One region of the Arthrobacter sp. SPT-J7 genome, then DNA from elsewhere that is predicted to be linked to it. Evidence: riboswitches for the same ligand, from Rfam matches in the RefSeq annotation. Region 1 holds a riboswitch; each other region holds the start of a gene.
What was found. Region 1 has a riboswitch for S-adenosylmethionine ahead of metX (homoserine O-acetyltransferase MetX). Riboswitches for the same ligand answer to the same signal wherever they lie in the genome.
Positions count from the first base shown of each region.

Region 2: linked by a shared signal. The riboswitch ahead of AC5RWX_RS07650 (O-acetylhomoserine aminocarboxypropyltransferase/cysteine synthase family protein) and the one ahead of metX (homoserine O-acetyltransferase MetX) in region 1 are both predicted to bind S-adenosylmethionine.
Region 3: linked by a shared signal. The riboswitch ahead of AC5RWX_RS07725 (acyl-CoA dehydrogenase family protein) and the one ahead of metX (homoserine O-acetyltransferase MetX) in region 1 are both predicted to bind S-adenosylmethionine.

Region 1 covers NZ_JBNHFF010000019.1:14,396-18,667, reverse strand. Annotated here, with positions in the region: gene AC5RWX_RS18420 (VOC family protein) at 243-881, opposite strand; SAM riboswitch class IV at 1,047-1,162, shown strand; gene AC5RWX_RS18415 (bifunctional o-acetylhomoserine/o-acetylserine sulfhydrylase) at 1,206-2,531, shown strand; SAM riboswitch class IV at 2,626-2,741, shown strand; gene metX (homoserine O-acetyltransferase MetX) at 2,754-3,869, shown strand; gene AC5RWX_RS18405 (MFS transporter) at 4,049-4,272, shown strand, end outside.
Region 2 covers NZ_JBNHFF010000004.1:8,202-12,473, reverse strand. Annotated here, with positions in the region: gene malQ (4-alpha-glucanotransferase) at 1-559, opposite strand, end outside; gene AC5RWX_RS07655 (ParB N-terminal domain-containing protein) at 664-1,005, opposite strand; SAM riboswitch class I at 1,269-1,361, shown strand; gene AC5RWX_RS07650 (O-acetylhomoserine aminocarboxypropyltransferase/cysteine synthase family protein) at 1,459-2,934, shown strand; gene AC5RWX_RS07645 (CoA-binding protein) at 2,931-3,428, shown strand; gene AC5RWX_RS07640 (Ig-like domain-containing protein) at 3,651-4,272, shown strand, end outside.
Region 3 covers NZ_JBNHFF010000004.1:24,146-28,417, forward strand. Annotated here, with positions in the region: gene AC5RWX_RS07710 (alpha/beta hydrolase) at 1-371, shown strand, start outside; gene AC5RWX_RS07715 (CoA-binding protein) at 517-933, shown strand; gene AC5RWX_RS07720 (zinc-binding dehydrogenase) at 1,029-1,985, opposite strand; SAM riboswitch class IV at 2,281-2,396, shown strand; gene AC5RWX_RS07725 (acyl-CoA dehydrogenase family protein) at 2,469-3,707, shown strand; gene AC5RWX_RS07730 (acyl-CoA dehydrogenase family protein) at 3,774-4,272, shown strand, end outside.

The sequences.
Region 1 (4,272 bases):
GGTGGCTGAGTCTGTGGAAACCCTGACATTTGCGGTGCCACCGTTCCATCAGCTGGGCAAGGGGCACTTCCTGGAGGCTCAGCTACCAGGTTTCGCCGGGCTCAACCAAGATTTCGCCAGGAAACGGATTCGGCCGTCATCGGCAGGTGACGCCGTTGTCACAAGCTGATGGCGGCCGAAGTGCAAAGGGCGTTTAGCCCAAGCCGGCGCCCGGGCAGGGCCGCCCGGGCGCGGAGGAAGGGTCAGATGGTCACAGCACCATTGGAGGTCTCGAACGTCACCGAAAGGATCCCGGGGGTCCCGTGCGGTGCCACCCACTCCACGGCTACATCTTCGAGCGGCTTTTCCACCGGCTCGCCCAGCCACTCGGTAACCCGGGCAGCGGAGCCGGCAATGGTCAGGCAGCTCATCTTCACGTTGCTCTCATAGGCGTTGGACGGGTGCAGGGACGGGTCCCCCTCCCACTTGAGCATGTAGGGAACCTGCGGGTCGGCAATCAAACCCAGGATGCCGATCTGCTTCCAGACCAGTTCGCGGCCGTCAGGAAACTTGCGGTTTCCGTTGACAGCGGAGCGTCCGAGCCGTTCTTCAAAGGGAACCAGGTCGTCAACCTCGACGCACCAGCCCATCCAGCCGCCCCCCGCCGCAGACCGTGCACGCACTGCCTGTCCGAAGGGAGCCTTGTCCGAAGCGGGGTGGTCCAGGACCTCGACGACTTCGAGGTACTTGTGCCCGGCGAGCGGGATGATCATATTCCGGGTTCCGAACCGCGGGTGTACCCCGCCCTTCACTGCCTCAACGCCGAGGGCAGAGGAAATACGTTCGGTGGTGGCAGCCAGGCCATCGTGTTCACAGGCGTAAGAGACGTGATCCATGCGCATGGCAACATCTTGGCACTTTGTGATCGGGCTCTCAGCTAAGGATAGCCTTACTGGGATTTTGGTTCTGAAGCAGCATTAATCCAGGGTCCTGTTGACGGCAGCGGTGAGGACCTTGTTCGTCATAATCCTGTCAACCGTCGCGTCCATGTTCCTACACTGGGCTCAGGTCATGAGTGCCAGCGCCAAGCCCCGGCTCGCTGGCCGGCAACCCTCCATCCGCGGTGGGGTGCCCCGGGTGAGGACCTGGCTGTCCGGCAACGGCCGGATGGCAAGCGCGGCCCGCGGTGCTTCGAGCATGCCGGGCCCATGTCAAAGGAGCCTTAGTTGTCCAACGGATGGTCTTTCGAAACCCGCCAGATCCACGCAGGGCAGGAGCCGGACGCTGCCACGGGTGCCCGTGCGCTCCCCATTTACCAAACCACGTCCTTTGTGTTCCCCAGCGCAGAGAGCGCAGCGAACCGCTTCGCCCTCGCTGAGCTGGCGCCCATCTACACCAGGATCGGCAACCCCACCCAGGAAGCCGTGGAACAGCGGATCGCCAGCCTCGAAGGCGGCCTGGGTGCCCTTCTGCTCAGCTCAGGGCAGGCCGCTGAAACTTTCGCAGTCCTGAATATCGCCGAGTCTGGGGACCACATTGTGGCCAGCCCCAGCCTTTACGGCGGCACCTACAACCTCTTTGCCCATACCCTGAAGAAGTTTGGCATTTCCGTCACGTTTGTGGCTGACCCTGACAACCTGGACCAGTGGCGCGAGGCAGTGCAGCCCAACACCAAGCTGTTCTTTGGCGAGGTGGTTTCCAACCCGCGGCAGGATGTCCTGGATATTGAAGGCGTGTCCCAGGTTGCGCACGACGCCGGGGTTCCCCTGATCGTGGACAACACCCTGTCCACCCCGTACCTGATCCGGCCACTGGAATGGGGTGCGGATATTGTGGTGCACTCGGCCACCAAATACCTGGGCGGCCATGGTTCCGCGATCGCCGGCGTGATCGTGGACTCCGGAAAGTTCGATTTCGGCAAGGACCCTGCAAAGTTCCCCGGCTTCAACACCCCGGATCCCACCTACAACGGGCTGGTCTATGCCCGGGACCTTGGCGCCGAGGGTGCCCTGGGCGCCAACCTTTCCTACATCCTGAAGGCCCGGGTGCAGCTCCTGCGTGACCTGGGCTCGGCAGTGTCGCCCTTCAACGCCTTCCTCATCGCCCAAGGACTGGAGACGCTGAGCCTGCGGGTGGAACGTCACGTCGCCAACGCCCTGGAAGTAGCCCGCTGGCTGGAAGCGCGTGACGACGTCGAATCCGTCGCCTACGCCGGGCTGCCCTCCAGTCCTTGGTACGAGCGCGGCCGCAAGTACGGCCCCAAGGGCACCGGCGCCATCGTGTCGTTCAACCTCGCCGGCGGGGCGGAGGCGGGTAAACGCTTCGTGGACGCGCTTGAGCTGCATTCCCACGTGGCCAACATCGGTGACGTCCGTTCCCTGGTCATCCACCCGGCGTCGACCACCCACAGCCAGCTCTCGCCTGAGCAGCAGGTGGTTGCCGGCGTGCACCCCGGCCTGGTGCGGCTGTCGGTAGGGATCGAGCACATCGATGACATCTTGGCTGACCTTGAGGCGGGCTTCCGGGCGGCCAAGGAAGCCACCGGCGCCTAGCAGTACCCGGGCACCAGCTCGGCAGCGGGCCGGGGAAGTCACAACCAGTCACACTCTTGGCGGCAGGCAGGGGCTGTTTCGTACACTCGAACCAGGTCATGAGTGCCAGTGACAGCCCCGGCTTGCTGGCCGGCAACCCTCCTTCCGCGGTGGGGTGCCCCGGGTGAAGACCTGGCCTGCCGGTCATTCGACGGCGGGCAAGCGCGTAGAAGAGGTCTTGCCATGACGGTTACCGTCACCCGTACCACCGTCCCTGAACACGGGATTGTCCGCTATGCCTCCATCGGGGGACTGAAGCTGGAGGCCGGCGGATACCTGCCGGACGTCACGCTGGCCTATGAAACCTGGGGCACCCTCAACGCGGACGGCAGCAACGCCGTCCTCATTGAACATGCACTGACCGGCAGTACCCATGTAACCAGGGGCGACACGGAAGAGCCCGGCTGGTGGGAACAGCTCGCGGGACCAGGTGCGCCGGTGGACACGAACCGATTCTTTGTTGTGTCCGTCAATATCGTAGGTGGCTGTTACGGGTCTACGGGTCCGTCGTCGCCCGCTCCGGACGGAAAGCCCTGGGGCTCCCGCTTTCCACTGGTGACCCTGAGGGACAGCACAGTGGCGGAGGCCCGGCTGGCCGACCAGTTGGGGATCTCGAGCTGGTTTGCCGTGCTGGGTGGCTCGATGGGCGGGGCGCGTGCCCTGGAATGGGCGCTTACCTATCCGGAGCGGGTACAGCGATGCGCTGTGATCGCCGTCGGCGCCGCAAGTACGGCCGAGCAAATCGCCTTCGCCCAGGCACAGACCCTCGCCATCCGCCAGGACGCCAACTTCGACGGCGGTGACTACTACAACGGACCCGCCCCGGAGGAGGGCCTGGCGCTGGCCAGGCGTATTGCCCATATCACGTACCGTTCCCCGCAGGAGCTGGACGGACGGTTCGGGCGGACGCCGCAGGCTACCGAATCGCCGCTCCAGGGTGAGCAGCTTTCAGCCCGCGGACGCTACCAGGTGGAAAGCTACCTGGACCATCAGGGCACCAAACTGGTGCAGCGTTTCGATGCGAACAGCTACATCGCCATCACGGAGGCACTGATGAGCCACGACATCTGCCGGGGGCGGGGGTCCCTCACCCAGGCTCTGTCCGGTGCCAGCGCGCGTTTCTTTATCGCCGCCGTGGACTCGGACCGGCTCTACTTCCCGTCACAGTCACGGGAGCTGGCACGGGCTCTTCCCGGGGAGGTGGACGTCCACCTCATCGAAGCGCCTATCGGGCACGACGGATTCCTCACCGAGATCGGCCAGTTGGCACCGCAACTCCGCGAGCACCTTTCGGCCTAAGCAGGCCTCCAAAGCAGAATGTGTGCATTAATGCAGATGGGCTCTGCATGATTCGCCGTTGAGCTGGGCGATAAGGCAGACCATACTCAATGGGACCCGGCGGTTCGTGGCCAAAATCACACGTATCCGCCACAGCCTGTCCCAGTGGTGTCGAAGAGGACGCCGAAGGAGTTCACTAAATGAGTACGGAAAGCTCCGCCGCACGGCGGCCAGAGGAAACCGACGTCAAGGCCTCAGGCCTGAAGAAAGTCGTTACGGCCTCCATGGCCGGCACTGTTGTTGAGTGGTACGAGTTTTTCCTTTATGCCTCCGCCGCCACCCTGGTGTTCGGCAAAACCTTCTTCCCCAATTCAGGGACTGAACTGGACGGCATCATTGCCGCATTTGTCACTTACGCCGTAGG
Region 2 (4,272 bases), on a different contig from region 1:
CCATCACGCCCCACGTCCGGGGAAGCCGGTCGGCGGTGGTGAGCCGCGGCGGAGTGACCACGAGCGCGCACCGCGTCCAGTTGCCGGAGGATTCCGCGACCTCGCCGCCAGCGCCCTGCTCGTCCACATCCAGGGCCAGTTCCAGAGTGTGCCAGCCCAGCGGGAGGTCAGCCGGCACAACGGCGGCCAGACGAAGATGCGGGTCACCTTGCTCGTCCTCCGACCCGGCGGCCACCACCTGCACCGCGCGCCGCGATCCGTCCTCCAACAAAACCCACACCTGCGGGCGGCCACCGGCACGGACATTGACCGGAACCTCGGTGGCAGTACCTCGGCGAATGACGACGGCGGGCGGCAGCGTGGCCTGTGACGGAGCCAGTTCCGCGGCCAGCAAGGAGGCAGTGACGTCGTCGTCCGTTGCGCAGGGAACGCCCAGCGCGGTGAGGACGGAAACCAGCGTCGCAGGGCTGACTTCCTTCTCGCCGCCGTCCCAACCGCGGAAGGTAATGCCTACGCCGTGTTCCTGTGCGAGGCGCTGCAGCGCCGTAAGGTCAGCCATAACTCCAATCTACGTGAGACCGGGCTGGGCGGTGGGGCCGCGGCCGAGACCGGTCGATCGCGCGGGCTCGGTTGTGGCGGACTCGCCGGAAGCCGCGACGGCGGTCATTGCCCTGGGCGCACACGCCGTGCAATGGCGTCCAGCACTTGCTGCCGCGTGAGCCCGCGTTGCCGTTGCGCCACGGTGATGGCGTACTCCATGGCCTCGCCGCGCAGCCCCTTTCGCACGTCGGCTTTCACCGTCGATCGGCCCAACTGCCGGGCGGCAGCAACGCGATGGTGCCCGTCCGCGAGCAGCAGGACTCCGTCGACATCAAAGATGACAACAGGCGTGGCTTCATCGAGATGCTCGAGGTAGTACGCCACCCGGTCAGGGTCGAGATGCGGACGGCCTCGTTCTATGGATTCTTGAGCGAGGGCGGCAACCGGAACGTCCATGACTGCCATGAGGTTAGTATGCAGTCGGCGCCCACAGCCGTCCATCAAAGGGCACAGCGTCCTTCGCGCGCCCGTTCCGCGCACCGCCGGAGACCGACGAAGGGGGCCAGCATCAAGGCTCGGCCGGTCAGCACCCGGGTCTCCACGCGCTCGCTGGCGCTCGCTTGGTCGACCACCGGGCACTCGCACCGCCGTCGTACTGGGAATGCAAGGCGGCACGCAACGCGGCTCAACAATTTTGGCCGCGGCTGCGGAAGTTGCGAGAATGGACGGGACCATCCCGAGCGGTTGAGAGATCTGGCTCTTTGACACCGCAGCAACCATCCGGCCCGCCGGAAAGGTGCTACCGCCAGAAGCGATGGAGAGAGCGCAAGCAATCTTTGATCCGGATGGCGCCGCCGCATCTGGTCGCGCCGCAGGACCGTCATTGCCTCGGGAACCTAAGTTTGAAGGAGCTGCCTGATGGCTGAACGCACATTCGGTTTCCGCACCCGTGCCCTGCACGCCGGCGGCACGCCCGACGCCGAGCACGGCGCCCGGGCCGTACCGATCTACCAGAGCACGTCGTTCGTGTTCAAGGACACCGACGACGCCGCGAACCTCTTCGCGCTGCAGAAGTACGGCAACATCTACTCGCGCATCGGCAACCCCACGGTGGCCGCGTTCGAGGAGCGCATTGCCTCGCTCGAGGGCGGCATCGGTGCAGTGGCGACAGCGTCGGGCATGGCCGCCGAGTTCATCACCTTCGCGGCGTTGGCCGGCGCGGGCGACCACATTGTGGCCTCGTCCAAGCTCTACGGCGGCACCATCACCCAGCTGGACGTGACGCTGCGCCGGTTTGGCGTGGAAACCACGTTCGTCGACTCCACCGACCCGGCCGACTTCGCCGCGGCCATCGGAGAGAACACCAAGGCGGTCTACACCGAGATCGTGGCGAACCCGTCCGGCGACATCGCCGATCTGGCCGGCCTGGCGGCGGTGGCGCACGACGCCGGCATCCCCCTGGTGGTGGACGCCACCTTGAGCACTCCCTACCTGATCCGGCCGATCGAGCACGGCGCGGACATCGTGATCCACTCCGCCACCAAGTTCCTGGGCGGGCACGGCACCACGCTGGGCGGCGTCGTCGTCGAATCCGGTCGCTTCAACTGGGGCAACGGCAAGTTCCCGCAGATGACCGAGCCGGTGCCCAGCTACGGCAATGTGTCCTGGTGGGGCAACTTCGGCGAGTACGGATTCCTCACCAAACTGCGCTCCGAGCAGCTGCGCGACATCGGACCGTCGCTGTCCGCGCAGTCCGCGTTCCAGCTATTGCAGGGCGTGGAAACGCTGGCGCAGCGGATGGACGAGCACCTGGCCAACGCCCGCAAGGTGGCCGAGTGGCTGGAAGCCGACGAGCGGGTCTCCTGGGTCAGCTACGCAGGCCTGCCCGCGCACCCGCACTACGAGCGCGGCCGGAAGTACCTGCCCAAGGGCGTGGGCTCCGTGTTCAGCTTCGGCGTCAAGGGCGGCCGCGAGGCAGGTCAGAAGTTCATCGAGTCGCTGCAGCTGGCCAGCCACCTGGCCAACATCGGCGATGCCCGCACTCTGGTGCTGCACCCCGGATCAACCACGCACCAGCAGCTCACCGCCGACCAGCTCGTTGCCGCCGGCGTGCCCGAGGACTTGATCCGCATCTCCGTGGGGCTGGAAGACGTGGACGATATCCTCTGGGACCTCGACCAAGCGCTGACGGCATCGCAGCAGGCCGGCACCGAGCACGGCCCCAGCCGCGACCATGAGGACGACGCGTTCGACACCTCCGAGTTCGCCTCGCCCAGCTATGCCGGTGAGTCCTGCACGATTCCGGCAGCGCGAGCCGCCCGGACAGAACCTGGAACGCGCGTAGTTGAGTCCGTGGAAGAACTGATTGAAGCCGAAGAAGGAGCCGCCAAGTGACCGCGACCTCAGAACGGACCTGGGTGGGACCGTCTGCCCCCGAACGGCTGAACATCCTGCGCAACACGAAGTCGATCGCCATCGTCGGCGCCTCGGACAAGCCCAGCCGGGCCAGCTACTTCGTCTCCACCTACCTGCTCTCCAGCTCGCCGTACAAGGTCTACTTTGTGAACCCGGTGGCCAAGGAGATCCTGGGCCAGCCGGTGTACAAGTCGCTGGCCGATCTGCCGGAGGTGCCCGACCTGGTGGACGTGTTCCGTAAGCACGATGACCTGCCCACCGTGCTGGAGGAAACCCTGGCCGTCGGTGCCAAGACCATCTGGCTGCAGCTGGGCTCCTGGCACGAGGAGGTTGCGGCCAAGGCCGAGGCCGCCGGCCTGAACGTAGTGATGGACCGTTGCGTGAAGATTGAGCACGCCCGCTTCCATGGCGGCCTGCATCTGGCTGGGTTCGACACCGGCGTCATCTCCTCCAAGCGGCAGTTGACCGCTTAGAGGACGCTCGTCTGAGGCCACGCCGGTCAGCAATCACGCCGCCGCCGGCAGCTGAAAGCCCGCCCCTGGTCCCCCGCCCTCCAGTCGGAGAGCGGAGGCCTGAGGCGGGCTTTTTGCTGCCCTGATTCCTGCCCCGGGGTGACTGTAGACGCCTCCAAGGATTTCCCCAAGGTCCTCGTCAGATGCTGTGGCCAGCCACACAACACGACTAGGGGAGTCATGATGTTCAAGAAATCCGCCCATCCAAAACACAGGAGGGGCACCGAACGTGCCCAAAGGGGGAAGCCATCCGTCCCCCAAAAAGTCACAGCCGGGCTGGCTGCGCTGGTGCTGGGCGCGGGCGTGCTGCCCTCGGCCTTGGCTCCCGCCGCGTTGGCAGCGCCGGTGGGCCAGGGCCTGACCCTCAATGCAGGGGACATGCGGTTCATCCTGAAGCAAATCAAGATCGCGGAGAACCACGCCACCAAAGAAGATGCCGAGGGTAAGCCCGTGGCGGGCCAGCCGCTCCTCGGCCCCGGGCCCAACCAGATCGCCAATCCCCTGTTGCCTTATGGGCTGCGCACCGTGGACGGAACTGATAACAACCTGGTGCCCAATCAGGGGCACTACGGTTCCTCCAGCCTGCCGTTCCCGCGGCTGGCAGAACCGGAGTGGCGGACCGCTTCCGGGGGAAAGTCGTACAAGTCGGTCAACGTGCCGCTGATGCAGGACTCCGACCCCCGCTTCATCAGCAATGTCATCGTTGACCAGACCTCCAGCAACCCGGCCGCGATCGCTGCTGCCGGCAAGGCGCACCGGACGGTGAACGACGGTCCGACGGCGGTTCCCTGCGAAGCCGATAACC
Region 3 (4,272 bases), on a different contig from region 1:
TGCGCATGCAGGGCCGCAAAGTGAACGCGCTTTGGCTGCGGGAGTTCATCGACTTCGACCCGGTTCCGTACCTGGAGCGCTTGCAGATGCCGGTGCTGGCCATCACCGGCACCAAGGACGTCCAGGTGAACCCAGAGGACCTGGACATCATTGCGGCCACCGTGCCGGGCCCAGTCACCACGCGGACAATCGAGGACCTCTCGCACCTGCTGCGCCGGGACCCGAAGGCTCCGTCCTTGTCCGACTACAAGCGGCAGATCCGCGAGCCCGTGGATGCCGAACTGCTGGAACTGGTAGGCAGCTGGGTGGAAGCACACGCCAACTCCGCCGGGGCTTCCGGAACGTCCGACACCCAGCAGCTGGCCCGCTAGCCTTACTGACCCTCCTCATTCACTGTTCAGATAACGCCCTTAAACCGCGGTTTAAGGGCGTTATCTGAATCCTCGATGGGGCTGCTGGCTGGGGGACCAGCAAGCGAAGGTACCGGTAGAGGGAACTCATGGGTAGGGTGGCGCCATGGCACACCAGAATGATCCTGAAGTGGTCAGCCGCCTGCTGAGCACGCCCGCCCGCTGGGCCGTCGTCGGCCTGTCCAAAAACCCGCACCGGGTCGCCATGCGCATTTCCCGATACCTGATGGACCAGCTGGACATGGAGGTGGTCCCGGTCAACCTGCGGGGCGAAGACGTCCACGGCCTGAAAGGCTATCGAAAGCTTGCGGACATTCCGGGCGAGGTCGACGTGGTGGACTGCTTCGTCAACTCGCAGAAAGTGGGCCCGGTGGTGGACCAGGCCATTGAAATCGGCGCGAAGGCGGTCTGGCTTCAGCTGGGCGTTGTCGACGAAGCCGCGGCGGAGCGGGCCAAGGCGGCCGGTCTCGACGTCGTCATGGACACCTGCCCGGCCATCGAAGCCCCGCACTTCGGCCTGTAGCTGCCGCTCGTGAGAGCGCTTGATCCCAGCCCGGTTTGTCAGGCGGTGGGCGGTCTTTCGGCGGATGAGCGGGCCGGAAGGCAGGGGCCAACGCATTATTCGTACATCGCGATAAAGCGGCCAACGACACCTCCGGCGCGCAGCTTGTCGATCGCGCTGGGGATGTCGGCATGCTTGATGTGGTTCATCGGTGGGTTGAGCTGACCGGTCTTCATGAGGTCGTAGATGCCGGCCAGATCCTCCTTGGTGCCGGACTTCGAGCCCCTGATGGTGAGCTGGTTGATGATGAGCGGGTAGGTGTTGATGGTTGATTCCAGCCGGCCCATGCCCACCTGAACCAGGGTGCCGAACTCACCGAGGGTCTCGATGGCGGCCGAGGTGGTGGTGCCGAAACCTGCGTAGTCGACGATTAGTTCCAGGTTCTTGTCCTTGAACTCTTCGATCGAGGCGGCCACGCCGGCCAATCCGATCTCGTCGGCCAGCTTCTGGGTTTCCGGATTGACCTCTGCGCCGTACACCTCGGCACCGACCAACGCAGCGGAGCGTGCGCCGATGTAGCCGAGGCCGCCGAGGCCGATGACACCGACCTTCATGCCATCCTTGGCGCCGCCGACCGCCATCATGGCATGGTAGGCGGTGAGGCCGGCATCGGTCGCCATCGCGCCGAGATCGAACGGCACTTCATCGGGCAGGGCGACGAGATTGTCGTCGGTCGCGCGAAGCTTGGCAGCAAAGCCTCCATCCCACTTGCCGTAACCCAGTGCGTCCCCGTCGGACATCACCGGAGACAGGCCCACGCGGTCGCCAACCTTCCAATGGTCCATGCCTTCGCCGACCTCACTGATGACGCCGGCGGATTCGTGGCCCATGGTGCGGGGCAGACCGTGCTGGAACAGCGCCATCCATCCTGCATCGTCGAGCGTCGTGACGTCCGAGTGACAAACACCGGAGGCCTTGACGTCGACAACTACCTCGCCGGGGCCAGCGTGCGGCTCCTCAACCTCGTTGAGCTCCAGGGGCTTGTTCGTTCCGACAAATTGCCATGCCTTCATGATGAACCTTCCGTGCGCCGACCACCTGGACGGTGCCCGCCCCGGCTTGGCCGATATTGGCAGTGCAACTCCACGGTAGTCCCGTCACTGTCACAGCAGTAGGGGTAGTCCGTTGGGATCGCGCACCCGGCTCAAAAGGCTGGGCCAACGCTTGGCGGGATGACTCCGCGGGGGGCGGGTTGGGGCGACCGGCCGCCGTCGAAATAAGACCCTCTCCGTAACAATCAGCAGCGTTACGTCATGGCCAGTCACATGCTTCACAGCGCCGGATTCTGCCCGGCAGACTCTTCCCCAAGATCAAGAGTCCCAACGACAAGCTCTGGCTGGTTGGGCGGCAACCCTCTTCCGTAGTGGGGTGCCCCAGATGAGGATCCGGCCGCGCACAGATCCCGTGCCCGGCAAGTACGGCCCCCTCCAGGCTGCGTCGTCGACCGTGATGGTTGCTGCGCGCCGCAGGCGGGAGCCCCACCCCGAGGAGGCGCCATGACCGCCGTCGTCATTGAAGAACACCAGCAGACCCGCCGTTCCCCGTGGACCGGACAGGCCAGCCGCGAAGAACTCGCCCATTGGCAGCAGGTCGCCGAGGGCGTGGCCGCCGTGCTGGGCGCGGACGTGCTGGAGCGCGACCGCCGGAACGCGGATCCCCTGGCCGAAGTGGAGCTGCTGCGCAGTTCCGGCCTGCTCAACCTGATCATCCCCAGCGAGTGGGGCGGCGAGGGCGGCCACTGGGAAAGCGCGCTGCACGCGGTGCGGATCCTGGCCCGCACGGACGCCTCGATCGCGCAGATCCTGGCCTACCACTACGCCAACCTCGGCGCCGTGGTCTTCTACGGCAACGCGGAAGTCCAGGAACGCTTGCTCCGCCGGTCGGCCCAGGGCCGCTGGTCCTGGGGCGACTCGGTCAACCCGGTGGACCCGAACCTGGAACTGATCCCGGACGGTGACGGCTTCCGGCTGACCGGCATCAAACACTTTTCCACCGGGGCGTCCGTGGGCGACGCGATCTTGGTCAACGCCGCGATCACGGCCGGTCCCGACCAGGGCACGTTCCTGGCCTTGGCCCTGGAACACGACAGCGCCGGGATTTCCTTCCTAGGCGACTGGGACGCGCTGGGCCAGCGCCTCTCCGCGAGTGGCTCGGTGAAGTACGACGGCGTGCTGGTCACCGCCGACGACATCATCGGCGAAGTGGGGGAGGAGCCTTTCTCCAGCCTAGTGACGCCGTACATCCAGTTGGCGTTCGGCAACCTCTACCTGGGCATCGCGCAGGGTGCGCTGGAACGCGGACGCCAGATCACCCTGGCACGCAAGAACTCCTGGTTCCTCAGCAGCGCCGAGACCTACGCCCAGGATCCGCTGACCCAGCGGGTCTACGGGGAACTGGCCTCCCGCGTGGCAGCCGTGGAAGCGCTGGCGGACCGGACCAACGAGCGCTTCGACGCCGCCATCGCCGCCGGCGGAGAACTCACGGCCGAGGCACGCGCTGACATCGAGATCGAGATCGCCCGGCTCAAAGTCGTCTCCACCGAGGTGGGCGTGGATGTGGCCAACCGCATCTTCGAAGTGACCGGTTCCTCCTCCGCGAGAAGCGAGGTCGGACTGGACATCTTCTGGCGCAATGTCCGCACGCACACGCTGCACGACCCGGTGGACTACAAGAAGGTCGAAGTCGGCGCCAACTTCCTGCTGGGCGAAATCCAGCCCATCTCGCTCTACACCTGATCCGCTCAAACAGCCCTACCCGTCCCGACATCGGCCGTGCATGGCCGAGACCCCAGGAGCACCACCATGACTGAAACCCTTGACCACGCAACGACGACCTTCCACGCCACCCCTTCCGTCCACGCAACGCCGGCCTTCGAAGCGGCGGCCGCGAAGTACCGGCCGATCTTCCAGCGCATCGCCGCAGGAGCGCTGGACCGCGAACTGGCCCGCGAGCTGCCGTTTGAGCAAATCGGCTGGCTGAAAGACGCCGGCTTCGGCGCCGCGCGGATCCCCGCCGACCTCGGCGGCGACGGGCTGGACTGGGAGGAGTTCACCGAACTGCTGATCGAACTGGCCGCCGCGGACAGCAACATCCCGCAAGCGCTGCGCTCGCACATAGCGCTGGTGGAGGAGAACCTGTACCAGCACGGCCGCAACGGGGACCGCAGCGTTTGGCTGCAGCGTTTCGCCTCCGGTCAGCAGGCCGGGAACGCGTGGACCGAACCGGGCGCCGGCGGAACCGCCACCGTGCTCTCCGAATCCGGCGGCAAGCTGGTGCTGAACGGACGCAAGTTCTACACCA